Nitrosopumilus sp. b3: one gene and its partner. The protein of the gene in region 1 binds, or shares a complex with, the protein of each later gene. Links are inferred from orthologs where the notes say so. Each region holds a gene or a part of one and is shown on either strand. Other genes may lie near its edges.

The links.
Region 2: the proteins of C6990_RS10395 (region 1) and C6990_RS06165 are in contact, whole or in part, in a crystal structure (PDB 2QMU), measured with the Saccharolobus solfataricus proteins. The link is inferred for Nitrosopumilus sp. b3 from one-to-one orthologs. Residues at the interface, in WP_231918336.1 of Saccharolobus solfataricus: Met1, Leu2, Arg4, Leu5, Tyr6, Lys8, Leu9, Pro10, Ile106, Lys108, Lys109, Glu110, Lys111; in WP_009988771.1 of Saccharolobus solfataricus: Trp33, Pro65, Glu66, Gln148, Val151, Asp152, Val154, Ser155, Lys156, Ala159, Leu160, Tyr163, Arg164, Lys167, Ile180, Ile181, Pro182, Val183, Ser184, Leu186, His187, Ile189, Asn190, Asp192, Ser193.

The regions. Positions count from the first base shown.
Region 1 is NZ_MU078698.1:41,898-44,948, forward strand. The notes cover bases 60-2,771. They hold C6990_RS10395 (translation initiation factor IF-2), read left to right. Parts: upstream 60-1,060; coding sequence 1,061-1,483; downstream 1,484-2,771. Other genes in these bases: C6990_RS10385 (hypothetical protein), read right to left, coding at 87-587; C6990_RS10390 (DUF5679 domain-containing protein), read left to right, coding at 838-990; C6990_RS10400 (DUF424 domain-containing protein), read left to right, coding at 1,483-1,779; C6990_RS10405 (serine protein kinase RIO), read left to right, coding at 1,893-2,687; C6990_RS10410 (KH domain-containing protein), read left to right, coding at 2,684-2,771. Also shown: C6990_RS10380 (DUF373 family protein), read right to left, coding at 1-16; more of C6990_RS10410, read left to right, coding at 2,772-3,051. UniProt on the Methanocaldococcus jannaschii protein: eIF-2 functions in the early steps of protein synthesis by forming a ternary complex with GTP and initiator tRNA.
Region 2 is NZ_MU078696.1:10,569-13,720, forward strand. What follows is about bases 315-3,127. They hold C6990_RS06165 (translation initiation factor IF-2 subunit gamma), read left to right. Parts: upstream 315-996; coding sequence 997-2,259; downstream 2,260-3,127. Other genes in these bases: C6990_RS06155 (zinc-domain-containing protein), read left to right, coding at 315-366; C6990_RS11035 (hypothetical protein), read right to left, coding at 367-489; C6990_RS06160 (30S ribosomal protein S6e), read left to right, coding at 564-965; C6990_RS06170 (PIN domain-containing protein), read left to right, coding at 2,252-2,620; C6990_RS06175 (YbhB/YbcL family Raf kinase inhibitor-like protein), read left to right, coding at 2,662-3,108. Also shown: C6990_RS06145 (tetratricopeptide repeat protein), read left to right, coding at 1-66; more of C6990_RS06155, read left to right, coding at 193-314. UniProt on the Methanocaldococcus jannaschii protein: eIF-2 functions in the early steps of protein synthesis by forming a ternary complex with GTP and initiator tRNA.

The DNA of each region.
Region 1 (3,051 bases):
CTGATTGCTGAGACATTCTTTTTCTATTACAGAATTACTTTTTAACGATTTCCAACAACTATGAATAGTAAAATTGGGTTTTGAGCCTAGTTGGGTCTTTGCTCTTCAGAATTTTTAGCATGTTCTAAAGATTCTTTTTTCATTAATTCAATTTTCTCTATAACTTCATTCAATTCTGTATCTGTGCTTCCTTTTTCAATCAAATTTGCTAGAACTTTTGTTTCACCGATATACGAATTAAATTTCTTTAATGCCTCCATATAGCTAATGTAACTATCTTGCCATATTTCTGGAGGTTTTGATGTAACAAATTCACTTATTTGAGAAGTAACCTGTGATGATGTTACATCAGCTATCACAATATAGTCTTGTGGAGAAATTTTACCGCTGCGGAGATTTTGATACTCTATCTCCATCGATTCCTGTAATACTTCATGGATGTTTTTTACTCCATCAAGATAATTTTCATAATCTGTCACTATGAAAGTTGCATCCTCTTCTTGTGGAACCAACCATAACAAAAAACTTGCACCTGTAATTACTGATAAAATTATGATAGTTGTAACAATTCCTTTTTTTGATGCCATTTTGTAATTTTATCTTCAAGGTGTTTATAATTGGTAATATCTTAAATAATTATGATTTTTATCCAAACGTTTGAAAAAAAATGTAATTACGATAAATTTGACATAATTTTTTTATTAATTTGTTACATTCGATGAATTTTTTAATAATTTTGTCTTTTTGATGCCTAAAAAAATTTACGCACATCTAGTCTATAGTTAAATAAATTTCACAGCCTCTTCCTAAATACCCGTAAGATTGACAAATTTTAGAATGGTTCAAGCATATTGCGTAAAATGCAGAGCAAAAAGGGATATCAAAGATCCCAAAGAAACTAAACTAAAGAATGGACGTCCTGCTGTAAAAGGTACATGTCCTACTTGTGGAACTAATGTATTCCGTATTGGTGCAATGCCAAAAGAATAACTTCTAACAAAAGTCCACACGATTTCTCTTTTTCAAAACCCATATAGGGTCCAGCATTCATAATTTTTTAGTGACTAAAGCAGAATATGAGGGTCTACTGAAACGTATTCAAGATAAACTTGGAGATAATGATGAAGACTCATCAACTAGATTTGAGCTTCCTGTTGTAGATGTAATGTGGGAAGGACAAAAAACTTTTCTACGTAATTTTTCAGAATTCCCAAAAGTTCTTCGTAGGGATCCTGATAAAGTCCTCCAGTATCTATCTAAAGAATTTGCAGTTCCTGCAGAAAGACTAGGTGATAAAGCAATGTTTGTAGGTAGAAGAGCTCCTGATGATTTCACAAGATTATTTCAAATTTATGTAAAAGATTACCTTGAATGTCCAACATGTAAAAGCCCTGATACTAAAATCCTTAAAGAAAATCGTATCTCATTTTTAATTTGCGAAGCATGTGGTGCAAAATCTACTTTAAAGGGTAAATATGCGTAATGAAGTTTTCAGTACGTGTAACTGAATATCAAAAAAATATGATGCTAAATATTTGTGATGCTGAATTATTAGGTAAAAAAATCACTCAAGATGAATTAAACATGCATATCAGTGAGAGCTATTATGGTGAAAGATTTGTTGAGAAAGAAGAAGCACAAGATTTACTAAAACAGTCGTCAATCATTAATATGGTTGGGAAGGAAACCATTTCATTATCCATTGAACTTGGAGTAGGGTCTGAAAATGGAATTAAAACAATTTCAGGTATTCCATTTCTAATTGTTTTTAATATGTAATATTTTGATTATCTTAATTTTTAATTCTTTGATTGTTTTTGATAAAAGAAATCTCTTTTATCTAGTATCTTCAACAAAATCTATTGCGCAATGATATGAATTCTGATGATATTATGTCTGACGATTTACTTTTTGATGATTTAAGTAGAAAGATAGAATCAAAAATTGATAAAAAATTAATTTTCAAATCAAAACGTGGAGGTTTGAAAGATGGATTCAAAAAAGGCAAAGTCATCAATGAAGTTTTGGATAAACCTACTGTCATGACTTTGTATAAAATGATAAAAGATCATATTATTTCATATGTTAATGGGGCAATTAGTGCTGGAAAAGAATCTGTACTTTTTTGGGGTGTTGATAACGACGATGTTGATGTGGCCCTTAAAATTTATCTAATTAGTACCTCTAATTTCAAAAAGAGGGAACCCTATATCTTAGGTGATCCTAGATTCTCTCATATCAAAAAAGGTACAAAAAATTTAGTTCATCTATGGGCCAAAAAAGAATTTCGTAACCTAACTCAATGTTATGAGGCTGGAATCCCTGTTCCCAGACCGCTTCATCTTACAAAAAATGTTCTTGTTATGGAGTTTATTGGTCAAGGCGGAGCTCCTTCAAAATCATTACTAACATCAGAAGTAAACGAAGGTGATTATATTCAAGCAATTACTATCGTCAAGGATCTTTACAATAAAGCAAAATTGGTACATGGTGATTTTTCTGAATATAATATTTTTAAAACAGATAATGGATTGATAGTTTTTGATTTAGGATCTGGAGTTGATCTGAGACATCCTAATGCTCAAGAATTTCTTAAAAGAGATATTAATAACATTACAAAATTCTTTCATAAAAGAGGAATTTCTGTTGAAGATCCAGATGAAATATTTGAGGAAATAGTAAAATGAGTTTTGAAAAACTAATTCGTATTCCAAATGATAGAATAGCCGTTCTAATTGGAAAAGCAGGTAGTGTAAAAACAAAAATTGAAACTACTTGCAATGTATCTTTAGACATTGATGGTGAAACTGGAGAAGTTTTCATAAAAACTCAAGGTGATGTTGAAAAAATTCAACCATTCAAAGCAATGGAAATTGTTACAGCTATTGGTAGGGGTTTCTCACCTGAAAATGCTTTGACTTTACTACAAGGTGAAAATGCATTACATGTAATTGATCTAAGAGAATTTACTGGAAAATCTAATGCAAATGTTGAAAGGATAAAAGGGAGGATCATTGGAGAAGGTGGTAGAGCTAGACGAAACATGGAAAA
Region 2 (3,152 bases), on another replicon or contig:
TATTTAAAATATAATCCAAAGGCTTCTGATAGAGGAATAATTGAGCAGGCAATTAGAGAGATATAATGCGGAGTGCGGGATTTGAACCCGCGGCCTTCAGCTTGGGAAGCTGACGTCATACCAGACTAAACTAACTCCGCTTAAAAACAATTAATTGATTATGATTAAATATCTTAATTTCAAAACTAATACATGGATGCAAAATGTCCTGAATGTGAAAAAGTTGCAATCTTAGACGATGATATTGCCCATGTAAGATGCCCTCATTGCAACTTTGAAACAGATTACGATTCCTATCTTGAAATCATGAAAGATCAAGCAATCAATATGGCATCAGACTATATTCCGGATCGACCTGGAATGTAATTACCAATAATTCCCTTTATCAGAACAATCTAAATGTGCCCCACAATTAGGACAAAACATATGACATGCTTGCATGTCGACCATTATTTTATCACACCTTGGGCATTTAATTTCCTCAGCCATACTCATCATAGTCAATCTTGATTTAAAAATAATGTCCAAAGGTTAATTAGTCGTTCAACTTTTTTTTGAAATAATTGCCAAACTTTAAACTTACAATTTCAGATATTAAAGGAAAATCTGTTTCAAAGGAACTCAAAGACAGTGATGCTAATCCTTTGTTAGGATTACAGCTTGGAAATGAAACTGATGCATCCATTGTTGGATTATCTGGTAAATTAAAACTCACTGGAGGAAGTGATAAATCTGGAGTTCCTATGAGAAATGACGTTCATGGTTCTGCAAGAAAAAAAATTCTACTTTCTAAAGGGGTAGGGCTACAAGATGCAGAGACCGGACAAAGAAAAAGAAAATTAATGCGTGGAAATACTGTATCTGAAGAAATCTACCAAGTAAATTGTAAATTTAATGGAGAATTACCCGTTGAAGCTCCAGCAGAAGAAACTACAGAAGAAAAAGCTGAAGAAAAAAAAGAATAACTTAACATATACCGATTCTACATTTTGAGTCATGCATTGGAGAGAAACACTTCCTGATTGGTACATCAAAAAATATGGTTATCAACCATGTGTTAACATTGGGACTGCAGGTCATGTAGATCATGGAAAAACTACTCTTATTCAAGCATTAACTGGCTCTTGGACAAGTGTTCACAGTCAAGAATTAAAACGAGGAATTACAATTCGTGTAGGTTATTCTGATGCAGCATTTTACAAATGTAAAAGCTGTGAGGAGCCTTTAGGTTTCTCTACAACTCCAAAATGTAATAATTGTGGAAAAGAAAGTGAATTATCTAGAGTTGTAAGTTTTGTAGATAGTCCCGGACACGAAAGTTTGATGGCAAATATGCTTTCAGGATCTGCATTGATGGATGGAGCTTTGTTGTTAGTTGCTGCAAATGAAAAAGTTCCAAAACCACAAACAAAAGAGCATCTTTTAGCCCTTCAAACTCTTGGTATACAACAAATAGTAATAGTTCAAAATAAAGTTGATTTACTTCCTTACAAGGAAGTGATGGCAAACTATCAAGATATTACAAAATTCGTTAAAGGAACTTTTGCTGCAAAATCACCAATAATTCCTATTTCTGCTCAATCTGGATTGAACATTGATGCATTAATTGGCTCAATAGAATCAACAATCAAAACTCCAGAAAGAGATGAAAAGAAAGATACTGTAATGCATGTTTTACGTTCTTTTGATGTAAATAAACCTGGAATAAAATTAAAAGATATCAAAGGTGGTGTAATTGGTGGTAGTTTAACACAAGGTGTTTTTAAAATTGGAGATGAAATTGAGATAAAGCCTGGAATCATGAATGAGAAAAAAAAGTCATACGAACCCTTACTAACAGAAATAACATCTTTAGGAACTGCTGCAGGAATAGTTGAATCAGTGAAACCTGGTGGACTTGTTGCTATTGGGACAAAATTAGATCCTTCCATGACTAGAAGTGATTCTTTTATTGGTTCAGTTATTGGAAAACCAGGAACTCTTCCAGAAAATTCTACAGATCTAAAACTTGAAGTGAATCTATTTGATGTTGCAGTAGGAATAACTGAAGATATTAAAGTCAAACCAATTCAATCTGGCGAATTACTTAGACTTAATATTGGAACTGCACCAATTTTAGGTAAAGTAACTAAGATAAAATCAAAAAATATTGAGGTTGAACTTAGACGACCAGCATGCATCTTTAAAGATGGAAATGTTGCAATAAGTAGAAGAATTGATGAAAGATGGAGATTAATTGGTGCAGGAATAATTGGTTGAAGTTATCTGTGATACAAACTTTTTAATCCATTTAGCAACAAAACGTGTTAAAAATATTGATAACCTTGATGTTGAAATAGGTTTAATTTCATTTGTTGTTCCTGATGTTGTAATTACAGAATTGGAAAAACTTGAAAAAATACCTGAAAAAAAACAAGAAATTTCTATGACTATGAATTTTATAAAAAATTTAAAAAAAATCCCTATTTCTGGAAATTTCGCTGATCAGGTATTAGTAGAATATGTAAAAAATCATAACTCTATAATTGGAACAATGGATAAAGTATTAAAAAAACAAATCAAACAAGCTGGAGGTTCCATAGTTTCTCTATCAAATGATAAAATTATCTTAGAATCTTAGAAAAATTTAACTTGAAGAAATAACTATAATTGATGATTTAAATGATTTTAGAAAGTCCAGCTTTTGAAAATGGTAGCACAATTCCAAGAAAATTTGGATATAAAAATGGGAATTCAAGCCCTCCATTGATAATTCGTGAAGTTCCTGAGGAAACTAAATCCCTAGTTTTGATAATGGATGATCCAGATGCAATGGGTGCAGTTGGCAAAGTTTGGGTCCATTGGGTTTTATGGAATATTTCTCCAAACACTCAAGAAATACCTGAAAATTCTATTCCAAAAAACTCAATTGAGGGAAAAACAGATTTTGATGAAATTGGTTATGGTGGACCTGCACCACCAGATAAGGAACATCACTATATTTTCAAACTTTATGCGTTGGACACAGAACTAAATTTAGAAAAAAATTCCACAAAAACAGAACTTGAAGAATCCATGAAAAATCATATTCTTATGGAAGCAAAATTAGAAGGAAAATATGCCCCATAATTTACTTAATTTTTGAAAAAATCTTTAATTTTTTAAAAAGAGTA